One region of the Streptomyces sp. NPDC088725 genome, then DNA from elsewhere that is predicted to be linked to it. Evidence: riboswitches for the same ligand, from Rfam matches in the RefSeq annotation. Region 1 holds a riboswitch; each other region holds the start of a gene.
What was found. A riboswitch is a leader RNA that binds a small molecule or an ion and turns the genes downstream of it on or off. The one in region 1 is predicted to bind cyclic di-AMP.

Region 1 (7,010 bases):
CGGATGCCGAGGTCCCGCAGCTTCGCCAGGGCCGGGCGTACGTCGGGATAGAGGTCGGACTCGTCCAGATGCTCACCGCGGCCCGCGGCCTCGCGAGCGCGGTACGCCTCGCCGACGTCCATGCCGGGTTTGATGAGCCGCAGGGCATCCGCGTTGTCCCTGCTCTGCGCGGTCACGGCGCCGACGAGCGCGGACATGGTGTGCCGGGGGACGCCCAGCCAGTCGGCCCAGCCCGCCCAGTAACGGTCGTCACGGATGAGCGTCTCACCGACGTCGAACACGATGCTTTCGATCACCGGCGTAACCCTAGAGATACTCTCTGCCGAATGTCAGTGGCTGGCCGTAGCCTGTCTCCCATGTCCGCTTCCTCGTCCGCTTCGGCTCAGCCCCGTCCCGTACGTTCCGCCGCCGTCGTCAACGCGGAGATCCGCGCCCTGTGGACCCGCGCCGGCGGTGCCGGACGCGCGCTTTCCGAGGCCGAACAGGACCGCTATCAGCGGCTTCTGGTGGAATGGGCCGCCTCGATCCGGGCCGATGTCGTGACGGCCGCCTGATGTCCGGGCGGTCGGCACGCCCGGGAAAAGGGCCGGCGGGGCGGCCTTTCCGGGGTCTTTCCGGGGTGGAGATGATCTTGCTCCGGATGGCGTAGTGTTGCGTTCAGCGGCGCGGGGTGGAGCAGCTCGGTAGCTCGCTGGGCTCATAACCCAGAGGTCGTAGGTTCAAATCCTGCCCCCGCTACTCATGAAGACGAAGGCCCGGATCCCTGTGGATCCGGGCCTTCGTCGTGTCCGGGGCGGCTTTACCCAGATTTGGTGACGGTAAACCCGCCCTCGGTACCCACCGAAGCGTCAGATATTCGGGCAGAATGGGACAGAGCGGATCGCGTGCAGGGTTCTAAGGTCTGCGAGTGATCGCTACGCAGTGTCAAGCTCAGGCGTATGAATCGTTCCATGTTCATGGCCGTAGCCCACTCGGCCGTAGCCCACTCGGCCGACGGCGAATCGCCGCCCGACGTGGCGGCGGACAGCCTGGTGGGAGCGCGGTACCTTCCGCAGCCGAAGGTGGACCGGGCAGGAGATCATTGGTGGGGAAGCTGAAACGGGGCGCCGACGCCCCGAGTGATGCGAGCGGCGGCGCGAGCCGTGCGCCCCGCGCGGACGCCCGGGGCGGCATGAGCGACCCCGACGGTCCGAACGGCGCGAGCAGCCTCGGGAGGCCGCGCGGGACCGGACGTCCGCCACCGATGATCGTGCGGATTCTTCCGGTGATCATGCTCGTCGCGGGCGTACTGCTCGAAAGCCTGACGCCGGCGAGCGTCACCGCCTCACCCTTCTTTTCGGCAGCCCCGCTGCTGGCCGCGCCTTTCACCAGCGCGCGCAACACCGCGGTGGTGGCGCTCCTCTCACTGGCCGCCGTGGTGGGCATCGACACCGCGATCGAATCGGTGAGCGTGGTGGTCACGGTCGCCGAAGCGGCGACCGTGGCGACGGTGTCCGTCCTCGCGCTGTTCATCAACTGGGTCGTCCGCCGCAGTGGCCAGCGGCTGGCCTCGGCGAGAATCATCGCCGAGACGGCGCAGCGTGCGGTGCTGCCCACCCCGGCCGAGGAGATCGGCGGGCTGCGCGTCGCCGCCCGGTACGAGGCCGCGCTGAGAGACACGTTCATCGGCGGTGACCTGTTCGTGGTGCTCGACACCCCGTTCGGCGTGCGGCTGGTGGTCGGGGACGTGCGCGGGAAGGGGCTCGAGGCGGTCGCCATAGTGGCGGTGGCCGTCGGCGCCTTCCGCGAGGCCGCGGAGCAGGAACGGTCCCTGGAGGGCGTCGCGCAGCGCCTGGAGCGCGCGATCATGCGCGAGAAGGCGCTACGGGGTGAACTCGACGCCTTCGAGGGGTTCACCACCGCGGTGCTCGCCGAGATCCCATACGGCGAGAATGTCGTACGGCTGGTCAACCGCGGGCATCCGGCGCCCCTGCTGCTGTTCGCGGACGGATCGCTGCGGTCGCTGGAGCCGGACGAGTACGCGCTGCCGCTGGGCATGGGCGACCTCGGCAGCCTGCCGGACCGCGCGGACCAGATCGAGTACCCCGACGGCGCGACGCTGCTCCTCTATACGGACGGGCTCTCCGAGGCGCGCAACGAAGAGGGCGTCTTCTTCGACACGGGCGCCCGGCTGCTCGGCCGGACCTTCAAGGGTCCCGAGGCACTGCTCGACGAGCTGGTCGGCGAGGTGGTCGATTACACCGGAGGCGGCAGCAAGGACGACATGGCGCTGCTCGCGGTCTGCCGGCCGACGGGAGAGCAGCTGGAGGAGTGGCCGGAGCGGCGCGGAGCCATGCCGCTCACGCCGTGAGTCACGGACTCGTACGGCCCGCACCGTTGAGTCGCGGAGCCATGCCGCCCACACCGTGCGTGCCGTGAGCCATGCCGCTCACTCCGTGCGCCTCTGAGGCCCCTGAGTTCCCTCAAGGAGCTCAGGGGCCTCGCGCACGGATTATCACTTCAGGTGACCGCAGTACATCCCTCCGCATAACATTTGACTTACGGTCAGGAAGCGGAGGTGTACCGACGAGCAGCCAAATCACCCGGTTGCACCCGCTTGCGTCCGGGTAAGTCCGTTGCGAAGTTGTTAACGATCATCGGGAATGGCTTGGAATAAAGCCGGACTCTCTATTAACGTTCGATAACGCAGCGCGGTTGTCCCAGCCGTCGGCAGAGATGGCGCCGCGCGCACGCGCCGAATTCCGCATGGAAACCGGGGAACCAAAAATTGGGGTGAATCGGGCATCTTTTGCTGCCTCGCGCAGCGGAAAGACGCTCGTAGGAGACCTTCCTGCTCCGAACCCGTCAGCTAACCCGGTAGGCGAGAAGGAAGGAAAGGAGTGCGCCCCCGTGGCGTCAGACAAGCCTGCCCAAGAGGCCCCCTTCGGTACCACCGTTCTCGGCGAGGAGCCGGTCAGACAGTGGGCGGAGTGGAACCCCACAGAGGAGTCCGTCCTCCCCGTGCGCGGCAGACACCGCGTCGCCAAGCAGCGCAACGGACTCGCGCGCAGCTCCACGGTCCTGGGTGTCGGCGTCATAGCCGCCGTCGGCGCGGGTGGCATGGCCACCGCGCAGAGCAAGCCCCCCATCTCCATCACCCTCCCCGACGTCATCACCGACAACCTGCCCGACGCCACGTCGCTGCCGGGTGTCGGTTCTCTTGTCTCGCACGACGAGAAGAACGCCGAGCCGGACTTCGCGGCCATGGCCGCGGACGCCCCGCTCACCACGGCGGGCCTCACGAGTGAGGACGCCGAGCAGGGCACCACCGACGCGGGCGAGGCGCTGCGCGCCAGGATCCTCCAGCAGGCCGAGCAGCAGCAGACCGCGGCGGACACGGCCCAGCAGGTGGCCGCCGAGGCGGCGGCCGCCGAGAAGGCGCAGGAGCAGGCGAAGCAGCAGCAGGACGCGGCCGAGAAGAAGGCCGAAGAGGCGAAGAAGAAGGCGGAGGAAGAGGCCAAGAAGAAGGAAGAGGCCGAGCGGCTGGCCAAGCTGGCCGCCAGTTTCAGCCTCCCGGTCGCCTCGTACACCCTCACCTCCACCTTCGGCGAGGCCGGCTCCATGTGGTCCTCGGGCTATCACACGGGCCTGGACTTCGCTGCCCCGACGGGCACCCCGATCAAGGCCATTCACGGCGGTACGGTCCTGTCGGCCGGCTGGTCGGGCTCGTACGGCTACCGCACGGTGCTCGAACTGGACGACGGCACGGAGCTGTGGATCTGCCACCAGTCGTCCATGACCGTCACCGCCGGGCAGAAGGTCACCACGGGCGAGCTGATCGGCCGGGTGGGCGCGACCGGCAATGTGACCGGGCCGCATCTGCACCTCGAGGTGCACACTCCGGACGGCACCGGCATCGACCCGATGGCCTGGCTGCGGAGCAACGGACTCAATCCCTGACGGAACGGACGCGGCGGACGCGGCGGGCCGGGCCTCGGGTGGCAACCCGGGCCCGGCCGCTCGGGAACACCGCCGCGAGCCGTGGGCCCGAGGTGGAATAGGGGGAGCCCGCGCGGGGGTTGAATCACCTCATGACTGATCTTCGCAAGCTTGGCTCCTCCGACCTCCAGGTCTTCCCGCTCGCCCTCGGCGGCAACGTCTTCGGCTGGACCGCGGACAAGGCCCAGTCCTTCGCCGTGCTCGACGCGTACGCCGCGGCGGGCGGCAACTTCATCGACACCGCCGACGTCTACTCCGCCTGGGTGGACGGCAATGAGGGCGGCGAATCGGAAACGATCATCGGTGAGTGGATCGCCTCCCGCGGCAACCGTTCCGACGTGCTGGTCGCGACGAAGGTCGGCGCCCACGAGAAGTTCAAGGGCCTCGCCGCCGACACCATCAAGGGCGGCGTCGAAGAGTCGCTGCGGCGGCTGGGCACGGACCACATCGACCTCTATTACACGCACTTCGACGATGTGAGCGTCCCGGTCGAGGAGATCATCACCGCCCTCGACCAGCTGGTGAAGGCGGGCAAGGTGCGTGCCATCGCCGCCTCCAACATCAGCGCGGAACGGCTCGACGCCTCGATCGCCTTCTCTGAGCGTGAGGGCCTCGCGAAGTACGTGGCGCTCCAGCCGCAGTACAACCTGGTCTCGCGCGACTCCTACGAGGGCCCGCTCCAGGACAGCGTGGCGCGCCACGGCCTGTCGACCGTCCCGTACTACGCGCTCGCGTCCGGCTTCCTCACCGGCAAGTACCGCCCGGGCAGCACGGTCGACAGCAAGCGCGCCGAGGGCGCGGCCAAGCACCTGGAGACCGAGCGCGGTGTGAAGGTCCTCGCCGCGCTGGACCAGGTCGCGCAGGCGCACGGCGCCGAGATCTCGACCGTCGCGCTGGCCTGGCTGGCGGCGCAGCCGACCGTGGTCGCGCCGCTCGCGTCCGCGCGTACGGTCGAGCAGCTGCCGGCGCTGCTGGCCGCGGCGGACCTGAAGCTGACGGCGGACGAACTGGCGGCGCTGACGGCCGCGTCGGCCTGATCCGCTCCGCCGGACCGGGGAGCCTGATCGGTTGCGTCTGATCTGTTCCGGCTGATCCGGGCCGTCTGATCCGTTCTGTCTGCCCCGGGGCCGGTCGGCTCGAACTGCCTTGTCAGTACTGGCGGTACGGGTTGTAGCCCTCGTAGTCCAGGTACGGCGGCGGCACGCGTACCCGTCCCGTGGCCCGCGCCGCGTAGATCATCGCGGGGTCCGCGACGCTCCTGCGCTGCCACAGCCGGCGCAGCAGTTCCCGCTCGCGCTCGATGAAGTCCGGGTCCACCGCGCCGCGGTGGGCCCGGTGGCGCATGAGCGCCAGGGACGTCGCCAACGCCTCGTACTCGCCTACCGCGCGGGCGGCGGCGGGTCCGTACGTACGGCCGGCGAAGTCCCGTGCCGCCGTGCGCGCCCGCATCGAGGACAGTGTGTGGGGCGCGGCGGTGGCCAGCCAGCCCGCGGCGGCGTACGCGGGCAGTTCGTCGTGGACGGTACGCAGCCCGCGCTGCCTGCTCCAGACGGCCAGCCAGGTCAGCAGGGAGAAGACGGGGACCATGAACAGCGCGTACACCGCGTAGAAGCCGTACGTGCCGAAGGACGACGAGCCGTTCCACAGCGCGTGCGTGCCCATCGCGGCGACGAGGCCGAGCGGTGGCGCGACGTACCGGAGGGGCCGTCGCCGCCCGGCGGCCGAGGCGGCGAGGCCGAAGCCGATGCCCGTCATCACCGTGAAGAGCGGATGCGCGAAGGGCGACAGCACGACCCGCGCGAAGAACGTCGCCACGGTGAAGGACGCGAATCCCCCGTTGCCGATGGACTGGTCCTCGCCGAAGGCGCTGCCGAGGTAGAGGACGTTCTCGGTGAACGCGAAGCCGGTCGCGGTGAAGCCCGCGAACACGACTCCGTCGACCAGTCCCGTGAAGTCCCGCCTGCGGAAGAGGAAGAGGAGCAGAACCGCGGTGGCCTTCGCGCTCTCCTCCACGACCGGCGCTATCAGCGTCGCGCCCAGGGACTGGGCGCCCACCGGATCGGCGGTGGCGGTGGCTATCCACTGGGTCGCGAACGAGTTGGTGAGGATCGCGACCAGGGCGGCGGCGAACGCGCCCCAGGCGAAGGCGAACAGCAGATTGCGCCAGGGGCCGGGATCGACCCGGTCCAGCCAGCGGAAGGCGCCCATGAGGAGCGGTACGGGCAGGACGGCGAGGCCGAGGCCGACCAGGAAGCCCTGATCGCCCGTCTGGTCCCTGACGAGCGCGAGGATCACCAGGGCGCAGAGCGCGAGCAGCGTGATCACCGCGCCCGCGCGCACGGCCCCGCGGCGCCAGAAGGCCCGGTACGAGAGGGCCCGGCGCCAGAGGGCGGGGCGCGGGCGGTGCTCGGCCTGGACCTGGACCTGGACCTGGGGCTCGGGCTCGGGTGGGGCGGCCCACAGTGCGGCCGGACCCGGACCCGGACCCGGATGCTGATCGAGGCGCTGCTCGGATGCTTGGGCCACCCGTCGACCCTAACGAGGGTCACTGACAACGGCGATGGCGCGTTGACCGCCTATAGCGTGTCATGGCCAACAATCACCCGCTATGCGCGTCGATACGGTTCGGAGCGTGGGAAGTAGGGCCCATACGGTGGGGAGTTACGGCACGCGGCGGAACAACAGGTCATGCACCACATGCCCCTTGTCGAGGCCCTGCCCCTCGAACCGGGTCAGCGGCCGGAAGTCGGGCCGCGGCGCGTAGCCGCCGTCCTCCTGGGTGTTCTCGAAGCCGGGGTGCGCGGTGAGCACGTCGAGCATCTGCTCGGCGTACGGCTCCCAGTCGGTGGCGCAGTGCAGGACGGCGCCGGGCTTCATGCGCTCCGCTGCCAGCGTCAGGAACTCGGGCTGGATCAGACGGCGCTTCTGGTGCCGCTTCTTGGGCCAGGGGTCGGGGAAGTAGACCCGCATCCCGGCGAGTGCGGCCGGTGCCAGCATCTCCCTGAGCAGGATGATCGCGTCGCCGTTGGCCA
Region 2 (7,010 bases), on a different contig from region 1:
GTCGTTGCGCTGCGACACGTACTGCCGCATCGGATACGCCAGCGCCACGACCAGCGTGCAGACGACCAGCGCGAGGAAGGCCGCCCGGCCGGTGAGCCGGGAGCGGCGGGCCTGCCGGCGGTTCTGCGAGCGGTAGACCCGGGCGGCCGTCTGCTCACCGAGCAGCCGCAGCCTGGTCGAAGTGGAGAACCGGTCCCGGTTCCCGGCCATGGCTCGCCTCCGCTGTTCCCGTGTCCCTTGTCCGTGCCCTGCCATCGTGCGCGCCTGCCGCACCCGTACCGCGCGTTCCGTGACACACGTACGTCCCCGGACACGGTACGGGACCGAGGACGGGGACGTACGTACGACGGGCGGGTCGGACCTGACCCCTCTGTCTGCCTGCTCAGTTACCGATGCCGGTGACTGTCCGGTCGGCTACTCGGCCGAGCGGAACCGCGGGAACGCGCTGCGGCCCGCGTACACCGCCGCGTCGTCGAGGATCTCCTCGATGCGCAGCAGCTGGTTGTACTTGGCGACGCGCTCGGAGCGGGCCGGGGCGCCGGTCTTGATCTGGCCGCAGTTGGTGGCGACGGCGAGGTCGGCGATGGTGACGTCCTCGGTCTCACCGGAGCGGTGGGACATCATGCACTTGAAGCCGCTGCGCTGCGCCAGCTCGACGGCGTCCAGGGTCTCGGTCAGCGAACCGATCTGGTTGACCTTGACGAGCAGGGCGTTCGCGGAGCCCTCCTCGATGCCGCGGGCCAGGCGCTCCGGGTTGGTGACGAAGAGGTCGTCGCCGACGATCTGCACCTTGCTGCCGAGCTTGTCCGTGAGGACCTTCCAGCCGGCCCAGTCGTCTTCGTACAGCGGGTCCTCGATGGAGACCAGCGGGTACGAGGCGACGAGCTCCTCGTAGTACTCGGTCAGCTCGACGGCCGAGAGGGACTTGCCCTCGAACGAGTACGAGCCGTCCTTGTAGAACTCGGAGGCGGCGACGTCCAGCGCGAGCGCGATGTCACGGCCGGGAACGTAACCGGCCTCCTTGATGGCCTCGAGGATCAGGTCGAGCGCGGCGCGGTTCGACTCCAGGTTCGGCGCGAAGCCGCCCTCGTCGCCCAGGCCGGTGGAGAGGCCCTTCTGCTTCAGGACCTTCTTGAGCGTGTGGTAGACCTCGGCACCCCAGCGCAGCGCCTCGGAGAAGGACTCCGCGCCGATCGGGGCGATCATGAACTCCTGGATGTCCACGTTGGAGTCGGCGTGCGAGCCGCCGTTCAGGATGTTCATCATCGGAACGGGCAGCAGGTGCGCGTTCGGACCGCCGAGGTAGCGGAAGAGCGGGAGGTCGGAGGCCTCGGACGCGGCGTGCGCGACCGCGAGGGAGACACCGAGGATGGCGTTGGCACCCAGCGACGACTTGTCCGGCGTGGCGTCCAGGTCGAACATGGCCTGGTCGATCAGGCGCTGCTCGGTGGCGTCGTAGCCGACCAGCTCGGGGCCGATCTGCTCGATGACGGCGAGGACGGCCTTCTCGACGCCCTTGCCCTGGTAGCGGTTCTGGTCACCGTCGCGGAGCTCAAGGGCCTCGAACGCACCGGTGGAGGCACCGGAGGGGACAGCAGCACGGCCGGTGCTGCCGTCGTCGAGGCCGACCTCGACCTCGACGGTGGGGTTGCCTCGGGAGTCGAGGATTTCCCGGGCTACGACGACGTCGATGGACGGCACGAGCATCTCCTTCTGGGATGTGACGCTGGAAGTGCAGGGTCTCATTGGCCTTGCGGCATGAGCCTAACCGGCTCCCGGGCATCGACCGCCCCCGCCCGCCCCCTGGGACGAAAAGAGGGGCGAAACAGCGAGGAGCCCCGGCCCGGCGCGTACGGGGGAGAACGCGCGGGACCGGGGTGGTCCGTGAGATGCCCCTGCCCCTGCTTGACCTACTGACCGGACTACGGAGACGGGGGTGGGCCGGACCGGCGCGGTGGCGTCCGGCCCACAGCGAACCGTCAGCTCAGGTGGAGCCGCTGGCCCGGGAAGATCACGTCGGCGTCGCGGACGATGTCCTTGTTCAGGTCGAAGACCTTCTTCCATCCACCCTTGACGTGGTGGGCGGAGGCGATCTTCGACAGCGTGTCGCCGGACTTGACCTTGTACTCGCCGTCGCCCTTCTTGACCGGCGCCGGGCGGGTCGTACCGCGCGAAGCGGTCTGCTCGTGGCCGCGCGGGGTCTGCGTCTTCGCCTTCGGCTGGGCCTGGGAGGCCTGCGGTGCCTGCGGCTTCGGCTGAGCGGCGGCGCCGCTCGACGGGGAGGCGCCGGACAGGTTGACGCCGCAGCTCGGCCAGGCACCCTTGCCCTGGCTCGCGAGGACCTTCTCCGCGACGGCTATCTGCTGGTCCTTGGTGGCCTGGTTGGCCTGCGAGGCGTACGCGGTGCCGCCGTACGCGGCCCACGTGGACGGCGTGAACTGGAGGCCGCCGTAGAAGCCGTTACCCGTGCTGATCGCCCAGTTGCCGCCGGACTCGCACTGCGCGACCTGGTCCCACTCCGAGGTGGTCGCGGCGGACGCGGAGGTCGCGCCGAGCAGCGGCGCGGCGACGGCGGCACCGGTGATCCCGGCGAGCGTGGCGTAACGGACGGCCATGGACGGACGGCGGTGCTTGCCCTTGTCGAGCCTGTTCGAACGCAGCATGAAGCATCTCCTCACCGACGCCTCCGAGGTCAGCTGTCGGGTTCGGGCCAAGTGAGTTGCCCGGCCGCGTGCTTGTGGCACGCGGCTACACCCCAAGCCGGTCTTCGGCCGTCTCTCGACGGCCGGGGCCGGCTACTTACCTTTGGGTCCCCCGGTCCTGCCTTCGGCGCTTTACGCGACGACTACGCCCTTCGATCGCCGGCAGGACTCGGCGTGACGATCGACGGGGCCCGCGGTGCGAGCGGTTCAGACCGTAATCACAGGACTCCCGCTTGTTCAAAGACGAACATCAAGGAGAAATCGCCCGTTCCGCCCCTGGGGCGCGGACCATTTCCGCAGGTGAGAGGCGAAAGGGACGAACGCGGCGGCCAAAGCGCATCAGTTACGGCAAAGAGACGCTTGTCTCACTTAGACAGAAGCGGACATAGAACGTCGAACTACCCGCCTCGGAGCCTCTACTTCACGCTCAGATCAAGGGTCTGGCCAGGAAGGATGAGGTCGGGGTCGGAGCCGACGACGCCCTCGTTCGCGTCGTAGATCGAAGTCCAGCCGCCGGAGAGGTCATGCGCCTCGGCGATGCCCCAGAGCGTGTCGCCGAGCTGAACCTCGTACGCACCGTCCACATCGCCCGTAACGCCCGAATCTTCCACAACATCCCCGTCGCGTCCTGACGGACCGTCACCGCGCGATGCATGACGGCCCGATTCGCGCGTTTCATCCGCATTGCCGTGTCCGGCGCCCCGCGGGTCGGCCGGACCGCGGTGCCTGCCGGGGGTCTGGCCGGCCGAGCCGGCCGGGTCCGCGGCTCCGGGGTCGGGTGTGGCGGACGAGGAGGGCGAGGGCGTGGTGGAGGGGTGGGCGGAAGGCGTGGCCGACCCCTCTCCCGCGCCCTGGCCGCCGGAGCCGGTGGCAGCGCCCTGATCCGCGGACGGGGAATCCGAGGGCGTCTCGGAGCCGGGTGCGGCTCCGGTCCCACCACTACCACCGCCGGTGCCCGGACCCGCGTCCGGAGCGGACGAGGAAGCGTCCGAGGGGGCCGCGCCGCTCCCGTCCGGCACGGAACCCCTGGGCGCGGCGCCGGGGTCGACGTCCGGCGCGGTGCCGTCGTTCGTCAGGCGCGCGAGCGGCGCACAGGTCAGCCAGGCGGCCGGCCCCTGCGCCTTCAGGACCTTCTCGGCTATCGCGATCTGCTGGGAGCGGCTGGCGAGGTCCGGGCGCGACGCGAAGTCGGCCCCGCCGAACTGGTCCCAGATCTCCTGCGAGAGCTGGAGCCCTCCGTAGTAGCCGTTGCCGAGATCGGCGCTCCACATGCCACCGCTCTCGCATTCGGCGACGCGATCCCACGTGGAGGCGTCGGCGGCGCTCGCGCCCGATGCGGCGAGCAGCGGGATGGCGATCGCCGATCCCGTCACTCCTGCGGCGACGATCAGGGCGGGGGCCTGGCGAGGTCTGCGGTGTCGGCCGTTGGCGGACATGCGATTGCCTTCCGTGTGACGACTGACGCCGGAAGCGTCAGACATGACGAGACAGGACGAGACGGGTCACACCGGGCCATGCCGGTCATGAACAAGGCATGGCGAGGCATCAAACGTGACGTCGACTACAGCGTGTGGCCGCTGAGTTGTCGGTGAAGGTAGCGGTACTCAAACACTTGTCACAAGTCGATGCAGCGGAGATCACGTGAAAGTCACAGTCCTGACGGTCCGTCAGGACTATGGGCCGTGAACTGCACAGGAAGGGTGCGCAATCCCCGCATGATGAGCCCACCCCGCCACCGCAAATCAGCTGGATCTTCCGCAAGCCGCACATCCGGAAGGCGGGTCAGAAGGGTCGCGAGCGCGGTCTGCCCTTCGAGCCTCGCGAGGGGCGCGCCGAGGCAGTAGTGGATGCCGTGTCCGTATCCGAGGTGTTGATTGTCACGTCGTGCGAGGTCCAGGGTGTCGGGTTCGGCGAACCGCTCCGGGTCCCGGTCGGCGGCGGCCAGGACGACGAGGACGGGGTCGCCCGCCTCGACCCGCTTCCCGCCCAACTCCAGCGCCTCGGTGGCGTATCGCCAGGTCGCCAGCTCCACGGGCCCGTCGTAGCGCAGCAGTTCCTCGACGCCCGTGGCCAGCAGGTCCGTCTCTCCGGCGTCGAGCGAACGCTGGAGGCGGGCGCGCTGCTCCGGGTGGCGGATGAGCGTGTACATCCCGTTGCCGATCAGGTTCACGGTCGTCTCGAAACCGGCGAACAGGATGATGAAGGCCATGGCCGCGGCCTCGTTCTCGCTCAGGTGCTCCCCGTCGTCACTGGCCCGGATCAGCCCGGAGATCAGGTCGTCGCCCGGGTCGAGCCGCTTGCGGTGGATCAGCTCGGCGAGGTAGCTCCGCATCTTCTTGACCGACCGCGCCACCCCGCCGCGCGGCCCGCCGCCGTGCCGGATCATCATCCCGGCCCAGTCCCGGAAGTCGTCCTGATCCTCACTCGGCACCCCGAGCAGATCGCAGATCGCGTAGATGGGGAGAGGGAACGCGAAGTCGTGGATCAGGTCGGCGGTGCCGTCCGCGGCGAAGTTGTCGATGAGCCGGTCGGTCAACTCCTGCACCCGGGGCGCGAATTCAGCGACGCGGCGGGGCGTGAACGCCTTGGAGACGAGGCGGCGGAGCCGGGTGTGGTCGGGCGGGTCGATGTTCAGCAGATGCGTCATCAGGTCGGCGTTGCGCTCGCCGGGGATACCCGTCCTGCCCTTCGCACGGTCGGATCCCGCGTGGTGCGCGGGGTTCTTCGAGAGGCGCGGATCGGCGAGGGCCTGCCTGGCGTCCCCGTAGCGGGTCACGAGCCATGCCTCCACGCCGCTGGGGAGCGCGGTCCTGTACACGGGGGCGTGCTCGCGGAGCCAGGCGTAGGCGGGGTACGGATCGGTGGCGAACTCCCAGGTGAACAGTTCCGGGACGCCGTGCTCCTTGTTCTGCATGCGACGACCGTACGCAAAAGCACCCACCCCTATACAAGCGCCCACCCCCGGTACGGGGACGGAGCACGGGGCAGGCCCTACGTCTCGCCTACGCCGATCCTCCGGCCGCCGGCTGCGGAACATGGAGGTGGTAGCGCAGTTCCTGGTTGGAGTTCCGTACGGTCAGGCCGTCACCGGTCAGGCGCGCGTCCTCGCGCTGCTTGATCAGCGCGGCGCAGACATCGCAGTCGGGGGCCACGTAATCGGGGCACGTGGGCGAGCCGCAACGGCACAGGGGCCAGGGCAGATCGGCCCAGCGCACGAGGTCGGGGCCCTCGGAGCCGGGGCCGGGTTTCGGAATCATCAGAACCTCGTCCGTACCGAAGGCGTCGGACAGCCGGGACAGCGAACGCCGCGCCTCGCTGCGGGTCGTCACGCCAGTCTCCACAGGCCGCGCGGCACCCGCCCCGGCGATTGTCTCGAAACCGACGCACTCGTCTCAGTCGCGCAGTCGCACATCGGGCCTCGCCTTCCGTCATTGCACAATTACCGTCTGTGCTCAAGAATCGTTGGTCACGCGTACGCCCGACAGAGGCCAGCCGTAGCCGGTCTGTCAGAGGACACAGCGGGAGTTGTAGTGGCAACACGCAAGACCAGTTCAGGGCGGAAACCGTCCGCACGACAGATGCTCGCCCGGGAGATCGCGCGGCTCCGGGAGGAGTCAGGTAAATCACTGGCCACCCTGGCCGACGACACCACGTACGACCGGGCCTATCTGCACAAGCTCGAAACCGGCGCGCGGATAGGGTCCCCCGACGTGATCGCCGCGCTCGACGCGGCTTACGCGACGGGCGGGCACCTTTCCCTGCTGTGGGAGCTGGCCCGCGAAGACGCGTTCGCGGACAAGTACAAGCGGTTCATGGAGCTGGAGGCGATCGCCACCGTCCGGTACGAGTACGCGGTGGGCACCATCCCAGGTCTGCTCCAGACCGAGGGCTACGCGCGCGAGGTGCTTCAGGCGGCGCGGTACCGCGACGACCACGACCTGTCCGAACAGGTCGCGGCGCGGCTGGGCCGGCAGGAGCTGCTGACCCGCGAGGACCCGCCGTACTTCAGGGCGTTCCTCGACGAATCCGTCTTACGGCGCCAGGCGCGCGACCCCGACGTGTGGGAAGGGCAGTTGGAGCATCTGCTGAGCGTGGGCCAACTGCCCAACGTCACGCTGCAGGTGCTGCCGTTCGAGGCGGGACTGCACGGCCTCGTGGGGACGTCACTCACCCTGCTGTGGCTGCCGGACGGCACCGCGGTCGCGTATACGGAGGACGCCCACTCCGGCGAACTCATCGTGGACGCCAGTGATGTCGAGGACCTGCGCCTCTCCTACGACCTGATCCGGGACCTGGCTCTGACACCGC
Region 3 (7,010 bases), on a different contig from region 1:
GCCGGGGGCGGTGAGACGGCTGAGTAAGGTGGCAGCGCGGCGAGAGTGCGAGGCAGGCCCAGGGCCCAGATCCTCAACGCACCGGAAATTCTGGGTGGTTACCGTGAACGACCGCGACACAAGGGGAGACTGTGGCACAGCAGGAGAACGACCCGTCCGATCACGATGTGCTGGTCGTCGGAGGCAGCGGAGTGGACACCGTCGTCCGCGTCGACTCGCTGCCGGTGCCGCTGGCCGACTCGGTCGGTGTGGCACCGATCCTCGAATCGCCGGGACACACCGGTGGCAATGTGGCGCTCGGTCTGACGGCGCTCGGCCTGTCCGTCAAATTCCTCGACTTCATCGGCGACGACTGGACCGGTGAGCAGGTCCGCGACCGGCTGACCGAGGGCGGGGTGGACTTCGAGACGCTGATCTCCCCGGCGGGGACGCGGCGCGCGGTCAATCTCGTCGACAGGACGGGCCGCAGGATGTCCTTCCACGACGCCCGCGACCCGGAGGGGCTGCGGATGCCGCGCGAGTTCTATCTGCCGCATCTCCGGCGTACCCGTCATGTCCATCTGTCCATCACGGACTTCGCCCGGTTCCTCTACGACGACATCGCGGAGCTTGGTGTGCCGGTCTCGACGGATCTGCACGACTGGGACGGACTCACCGACCACCACAGGGAGTTCGCGCTCCGCTCGGACCTGGTGTTCCTCAGCGCCTCCGGGGCCAGCGGGCGCATCGCGTCCGTGATGCGGGAGATTCTGCGCGAGGGCCGGGCCGAGGCGGTCATCGCGACCGCGGGCGCAGGAGGCTCGTACCTGATGGAACGGGAGGGCAGCCGTACGCCCCGTCCGATTCAGGCGACCGTCCCGCCGGGCCCCGTCGTGGACTCCAACGGCGCGGGGGACGCGTACCTCTGCGGTTTCCTCTACGGGAGGCTCGCGGGCCGGGACCTGGAGGAGTGCGCGCGGCTCGGGGCGCTGGCGGGCGCGTACGCGTGCACCGGCGAGGGCAGCGCGGCGCAGATCGGCCTCGACGGCCTCCTCGCGCACACGGTCTGACCGGCGCCCCTGCCGGACGCCGGGAGCGGCGGCCCGGCGCGGGCAGCGGTGGCGTCAGTGTTCCAGGGGCAGCAGATCGGGACGCTTGGCCGCGCGGTGGTCACCGGACGACTCGCCGCGCAGCCGCCGGCCGATCCAGGGCACCAGATGCTCCCTGGCCCAGTGGATGTCGTCGCGACGCTCCTCGAACGTGCCGCGCGCCGGCAGCGGCGGCCACGGCTGGTCGGGGTCCGCGGGTACGTCGACGCCGAGCACCTGGGCGGCGCGCAGCGCCACGCGGGTGTGCCCCTCGGGCGACAGGTGCAGCCGGTCGCCCTCCCAGGCGCGCCGGTCCTGCACGGACTTCAGCGACCAGAGGTCGAGGACGGGGCAGTCGTAGCGGTCGGCGATGGCCCGCACATGGGCGGTGTACGTGGCGATCTTGCCGCGCAGACGACGCAGGACGGGCACGCCGCGGGTGTCGAAGCCGGTGGTCACCATGACCGTGCCGACGACGCCGGTGAGGTCGGCGACGGCGCGCTCCAGGCGCTCGGCGACGTCGTCGGGGTCGGTGCCGGGGCGGATGATGTCGTTGCCGCCCGCGCAGAAGGTCACCAGGTCCGGTGCGAGTTCCATCGCTCGCGGAACCTGCTCGGCGACGATCTGGTCGAGGAGCCTGCCGCGTACGGCGAGATTGGCGTACCGGAAGTCGCCGTGCACCGTGTCGTCGCCGTGCGCGGTGTTGTGCGCCGGGTCGCCGGTGACCGGCAGTTGGTCGGCGAGCAGGACCGCGAGCCGGTCGGCCCAGCCGACATAGAGACCGTCGGGTCCCGGGTCGCCCACTCCCTCGGTGAAGCTGTCGCCGATCGCCGCGTACGACCCGAATACGCCTTCTCTTCTTGATCTCTCATCGTTGAACACAGCTGAGGATTTTGCTCCCGCGCGTGTGACCTACGCGACCGTAAGGAAGGGTTGACGGCGGGTGAGATATACCATCGGTCAAGTTTCGGCCAAACGGGAATAGCCACCGCCCGGCATTTCCGCTGCCGGGCGGTGGCTTGTCCTCGCCTGTTCAGACGCCGGGCTTCGGGCGTCGGGCGTCAGGCGTCAGAGATCGACCGATTCAGACAGTGACGCCGTGGGCGCGCAGGTACGCCACCGGGTCGATGTCCGAGCCGTAGTCCGGTCCGGTCCTGACCTCGAAGTGCAGGTGCGGTCCCGTGACGTTGCCGGTCGCGCCGGAGATGCCGATCTGCTGTCCCGCGCCGACGGTCTGTCCCGCGGAGACACCGATCGAGGTCATGTGGGCGTACTGCGAGTACGTGCCGTCCGGGTGCTGGATGACGACCTGATTGCCGTACGAGCCGCCCCAGCCGGCGGTGACGACGGTACCCGCGCCGATCGCCTTGATGGGGGTGCCGGACGGAACCACGAAGTCCACACCGGTGTGGTAGCCACTGGCCCAGCTGCTGCCCGCCTGGTGGTACGGCGTGCCGATCGCGTCGATGGCGACCGGGAGGTTGAAGGCGGGAGCGGCGGCCTTCTTGACCGCGGGGGCCTCCGGAGCGGCGGTCGCCGCAGCCGCGCCGACGGCCAGCTTGAGACCGGGGCGGATCACCGACGGGTCGGCGCCGACGGCCGGGCGGTTGTCGGCGTAGAGCTTCTGCCAGCCACCGGCGACGTGCTGGTCTCGCGCGATCTTGGACAGCGTGTCGCCGGAGACCACCGAGTAGGTCTTCGCGGTCTGGGCGGCGGCGACGGTCTGCGTGGGCGTCGCCTTCTCGGCGGCGTGCGCGCCGGTGGCACCGATGAGCGGAAGCGCGAGGGCGGCGCCACCCGCGCTGACGGCGATGATTCCGCGTCTGATCGAACGGGACATGGGACGGCGGTGCTTACCCTTTGCGGGCATGACGAATTTCCTCTCCGGCGCCTGCGAGGTGAGCTGTCGGGTTCGAGCTGGAGTTGCCCGGTCGCGCTGTCGCGCGACTTCACCCCGAGCCGTCCGGACGAGCCGGTTCGGCGTACTACCTGGGTCCCCCGCTCCTGCCACACGTGGGTGGATGGAATTCCGGGCGGCGGCAGGATTCGGCGTTCCGCTCGGACAAATGGTGACCGTAAGCGAGCGAACCGGCGGGAACAAGCCCGTGTATTCCCGCCGGCAATACACGCTCCGATATTTCCCGGGATTAGCGGTCACCCTCCGTGGATTAAGGATCTTCGTTTTCCATAGGACGCAGGAATTCCGCTTCGCCGCACCGCCACGGACCGTCACGAATATGATCCCGCTCACGAGGCACAAACCCATCCGCCCATTTATGGGGACAGGTTGCAATCAAACGAACAATACGGACAGATTAGTCTGGTGATCATGTCGTAGGGTCAGAGCCCGCCACCGTCGGCGAGCAGCGCCGGCGGCTGATCCGGAGGAGCAGCTCCCATGACGCAGCACCTGCCGCACGTCCCGCCGACAGAGCCCGGACTGACCGGCGTGCGTAATTTCCGCGACGTGGGCGGACTGCCGACCACCGACGGCCGGGTTGTGCGGCAGGGCCGTCTCTTCCGCAGCGGCCACCTCGCCAACGCGACCGCGGCCGACGCCGCTGCGCTGTCCGCGCTGGGTCTCCACACGATCTTCGACTTCCGTAACGCGGCCGACCTCAAGCTCGACGGCAGGGACGTCGAGCTGCCCGGCGTACGCCATGTGAACATCCCGCTCTCCGACCCGGCCCACGGCGCGGAGTTCTGGCGGATGATCCGGCACGGCGACCTCGACCAGCTGCGCGCGCTGCTCTCGGACGGCAAGGCGGCCGCGCGGATGACGGAGTCGTACCGGTCGGTCATCACGGACCGCACCGCCGAGCACAGCCGGGTGCTGCACGCCCTCGCCGAGGACAGCGTCCCCGCGCTGATGCACTGCGCGGCGGGCAAGGACAGGGCGGGGGTTTCCGTCGCGGTGACGCTGCTCGCCGTGGGGGTCGAGCCCGGGGCCGTCGAGGCGGACTATCTGAAGTCGAACGCCCCGGCCCACCGCTACCTGGTCCGCCGCAGCGACACCTCGCCCGCCGGCACGTCCGACGAGGTGATGGAGCTGCTCAGCCCGCTCTTCGACGCGCGCGCCGAGTATCTCGCCGCCGCCTTCGAGACCATCGAGCAGACGTGGGGAACCACCGAGCGCTATCTGGCCGAGGGCCTGGGACTCACCCCCCAGACCCTGGAGAAGCTGCGCGGCAGCCTCCTCGACGGCGCGTGACAAGGAGCGGCGACGACCGGCGCTACTGGCTGCGCGAGCCCACGAGGAAGAGCACGTAGAGGAATCCGGCGAAGAGGTGCCCCGCCACCAGATAGGCGAAGAGCCGGACGACCAGTCCCCGGGGGAGCGTCCATTCTCTGCGGACTCGGTTCTCTGACATGAGAGCGGACCTTTCCCGGCGGTTCAGCCGCGACGGCGCCCGCCGCCGAGACACAGCTCGGCGGCGGGGCTCTGCAGCAGGGTGTGGACGAAGAGCAGGTGCGTCGCGCCGGGCCCGGCCGCGGCGATGCGGTGCGGGGTGAGCGAGTCGAAGTGCGCGCTGTCGCCGGGGTCGAGCAGATGGACGGCGTCCCCGAGGCCCAGCCTCAGCCGCCCTTCCAGGACGTAGAGCCATTCCTCTCCCGCGTGCACCCGGACGAGATCGCCCTGCGCCCCGTACGGGATACGGACCCGCAGCGGCTGCATCGCACGACCCGCGCCGCTGCCTGCCTGGTGATAGGTCCAGCCGTCGGCCTCGACGGCCTCCATGCGCCCGGCGCGGATGATCGGGTCGCGTTCCGGGGGGACTTCGCCGAGCAGTTCGGAGACCGTCGTACTGTAGACCCGGGCCAGCGCCAGCAGCATGGGCAGCGAGGGCTGCCTGCGCCCTGTCTCCAGCCGGGAGAGATGCGCCGGGGAGAGCCCGGCGCGCTGGGCGGCCGCCTCAAGGGTGAGACGGCGGCCTCGGCGCAGTTCGCGCAGGCGGGGCGCGACCTCGGGCAGCTCGTCGGCCGCCCCTCCTTCGGCAGAAGTACTCATGCCTCCATTGCGCCAGGTCATTTCCTCCGGGGCAAATCAATTGCCCCGGAGGCAAAAAAGCTTCCCGCAGGCTCCGCTACCGGTTCGCGACGGCCTGCTTCACCAGCGTCTTGCCGAAGTCCCACATCAGCCCGCCACCGCCGTGCGCGTCGTCCATGACCGCGGTGAACGCGTCCACGAACCGGTCCACCTCGCGCTCGCCGATCGTCAGCGGCGGGATCAGTTTGATCACCTCCAGGAAGTCACCGGAGACCTGGGTGAGGATGCGGTGCTTCTGGAGCAGCGGGACGACCACCATCTGCGCGAAGAGCCCCTTGCGCGCGGCCTGGAGCATGGTCCAGCGGCTGCGGAGCTTGAGCGAGTCCGGCCTGCCGAACTCGATACCGACCATCAGACCGCGGCCGCGTACCTCGTGCAGCAGCTCGTAGCGCGGAACGAGCGCGGCCAGCCGTGTCCTGAGCAGATCTCCCGTCGCCCGCGCGCTGGCGACGGTCTCCTCGTCCTCCATCACCGACAGGACGGCGAGACCGGCCGCCATGGCCTGGGCGTTGGAGCCGAAGCTCGCCGAGTGGACCAGTACGCGGTCCATCGAGGAGTAGACCTTCTTGAAGATCCAGTCCTTGCCGAGGGTCGCGCCGACGGGCACGTACCCGCCGGAGAGGGCCTTGGCCACGCAGACGAGGTCCGGCTCTACCCCGGCCTCGTGCTGGTACGCGTAGAAGTCACCGGTCCTGCCGAGCCCGGTCTGCACCTCGTCGGCGATGAGCAGCGCCTTGTGCCGGTGCAGCAGCTCCTGTGCGGCGAGCAGGAAGCCGGGCGGCGTCTCGTGCACGCCCTTGCCCTGGATCGGCTCCACGACGAATCCCGCCACGTCGCCGCGTTTCAGCTCCCTCTCCAGCGCGCCGAGGTCGCCGAGCGCGATGGCCGTGTCGGGCAGCAGGGGCGCGAAGCCGTCCCGGAAGCTGTCCTCGCCGTTGACGGACAGCGATCCGGTGGTGAGTCCGTGGAAGGCGTGATCGGCGTAGAGGATCCTGGGCCTGCCGGTGGCGTAGCGGGCGAACTTCAGCGCGGTCTCGACCGCTTCGGTGCCGCTGTTGCCGAAGAAGACCCGGTCGAGATGGGGGCTGTGGGACAGCAGCTTCTCGGCGAGCAGTCCCGGCAACGGCGGGCAGTCGAAGCGGGTGAGGTCGGCGAGCGAGGCGTCGAGCACGTCGTGGAGTGCCTTGCGTACGACGGGGTGGTGCCGGCCGAGCCCCATCACACCGAAGCCGGCCAGCATGTCCAGGTAGTCGTTGCCGTCCTCGTCCCAGAAGTAGGCGCCTTCCGCTCGCTCGTAGACCCGGTCGAAACCGATGGTGTGGAGCATCCGCGGAAGCTGGTGGTTGAGGTGTCTGGTGTGCAGCTCGTAGCGCTCGGCCCCGCGCTCCGCGAGGAGCCGCGTGAGGTCGAAGCCTTCCGGTTCGTCGAGCGCTTCGGCCGATCGGTGCGAAGCGGGCTCCGTGGGAGGGGTCATTCCGTGCTCTCCTTGTGTGCCGGGGCGGCACTGACGCGTCCTGCGATCTCCACCGGAGTGAGGCCGGTGCGGGCCACCTCACTCCGTTCGGCAGGGGCCCGGAACTGCTCGGGGATGTCCAGGACCGACACGGCGGGCCCCTCTCGGAATCCTCATCGGCTCAGCCTCCCGGGCACCTGCTCCACCGGCGCCGACGCCGAGCCGCCGATCGCCGCGGGCCCGGGTGTGGGACCCGGGCCCGCGGCAGCGGGGAGCACGTGCACGACGGGCTCCCCGGCGGTCAGGTCGTCACCGTGTTCCGGCGACCGTCTCCCGGGCCGCGCGGATGGTCTCCTTGAGGGAGCCCATGGTGGCGAGGACGGCGGTCGGCTCGTAGCCGCAGTGCGCCATGCAGTTGGCGCAGCGGTCGTCCTTGCCGCGG

Region 2: another riboswitch for cyclic di-AMP. It lies ahead of ACIP6N_RS15935 (transglycosylase family protein); the one in region 1 lies ahead of ACIP6N_RS13225 (M23 family metallopeptidase).
Region 3: another riboswitch for cyclic di-AMP. It lies ahead of ACIP6N_RS03795 (peptidoglycan DD-metalloendopeptidase family protein); the one in region 1 lies ahead of ACIP6N_RS13225 (M23 family metallopeptidase).

The regions. Positions count from the first base shown of each region.
Region 1 covers NZ_JBIVLO010000004.1:660,015-667,024, forward strand. The annotation lists gene ACIP6N_RS13200 (HAD family hydrolase) at 1-293, opposite strand, end outside; gene ACIP6N_RS13205 (hypothetical protein) at 357-554, shown strand; tRNA gene ACIP6N_RS13210 (tRNA-Met) at 665-738, shown strand; gene ACIP6N_RS13215 (hypothetical protein) at 939-1,097, shown strand; gene ACIP6N_RS13220 (PP2C family protein-serine/threonine phosphatase) at 1,172-2,350, shown strand; cyclic di-AMP (ydaO/yuaA leader) riboswitch at 2,723-2,878, shown strand; gene ACIP6N_RS13225 (M23 family metallopeptidase) at 2,890-3,939, shown strand; gene ACIP6N_RS13230 (aldo/keto reductase) at 4,071-5,015, shown strand; gene ACIP6N_RS13235 (PrsW family intramembrane metalloprotease) at 5,128-6,441, opposite strand; gene trmB (tRNA (guanosine(46)-N7)-methyltransferase TrmB) at 6,640-7,010, opposite strand, start outside.
Region 2 covers NZ_JBIVLO010000005.1:562,834-569,843, reverse strand. The annotation lists gene ACIP6N_RS15945 (septum formation initiator family protein) at 1-210, opposite strand, end outside; gene eno (phosphopyruvate hydratase) at 415-1,707, opposite strand; gene ACIP6N_RS15935 (transglycosylase family protein) at 1,980-2,663, opposite strand; cyclic di-AMP (ydaO/yuaA leader) riboswitch at 2,667-2,842, opposite strand; gene ACIP6N_RS15930 (transglycosylase family protein) at 3,119-4,138, opposite strand; gene ACIP6N_RS15925 (cytochrome P450) at 4,351-5,616, opposite strand; gene ACIP6N_RS15920 (hypothetical protein) at 5,705-6,031, opposite strand; gene ACIP6N_RS15915 (helix-turn-helix domain-containing protein) at 6,233-7,010, shown strand, end outside.
Region 3 covers NZ_JBIVLO010000001.1:888,934-895,943, reverse strand. The annotation lists gene ACIP6N_RS03805 (carbohydrate kinase family protein) at 132-1,049, shown strand; gene ACIP6N_RS03800 (SGNH/GDSL hydrolase family protein) at 1,104-1,949, opposite strand; gene ACIP6N_RS03795 (peptidoglycan DD-metalloendopeptidase family protein) at 2,152-2,937, opposite strand; cyclic di-AMP (ydaO/yuaA leader) riboswitch at 2,941-3,129, opposite strand; gene ACIP6N_RS03790 (tyrosine-protein phosphatase) at 3,466-4,278, shown strand; gene ACIP6N_RS03785 (DUF6126 family protein) at 4,301-4,438, opposite strand; gene ACIP6N_RS03780 (helix-turn-helix domain-containing protein) at 4,462-5,076, opposite strand; gene ACIP6N_RS03775 (aspartate aminotransferase family protein) at 5,153-6,589, opposite strand; gene ACIP6N_RS03770 (hypothetical protein) at 6,586-6,720, opposite strand; gene hpnH (adenosyl-hopene transferase HpnH) at 6,878-7,010, opposite strand, start outside.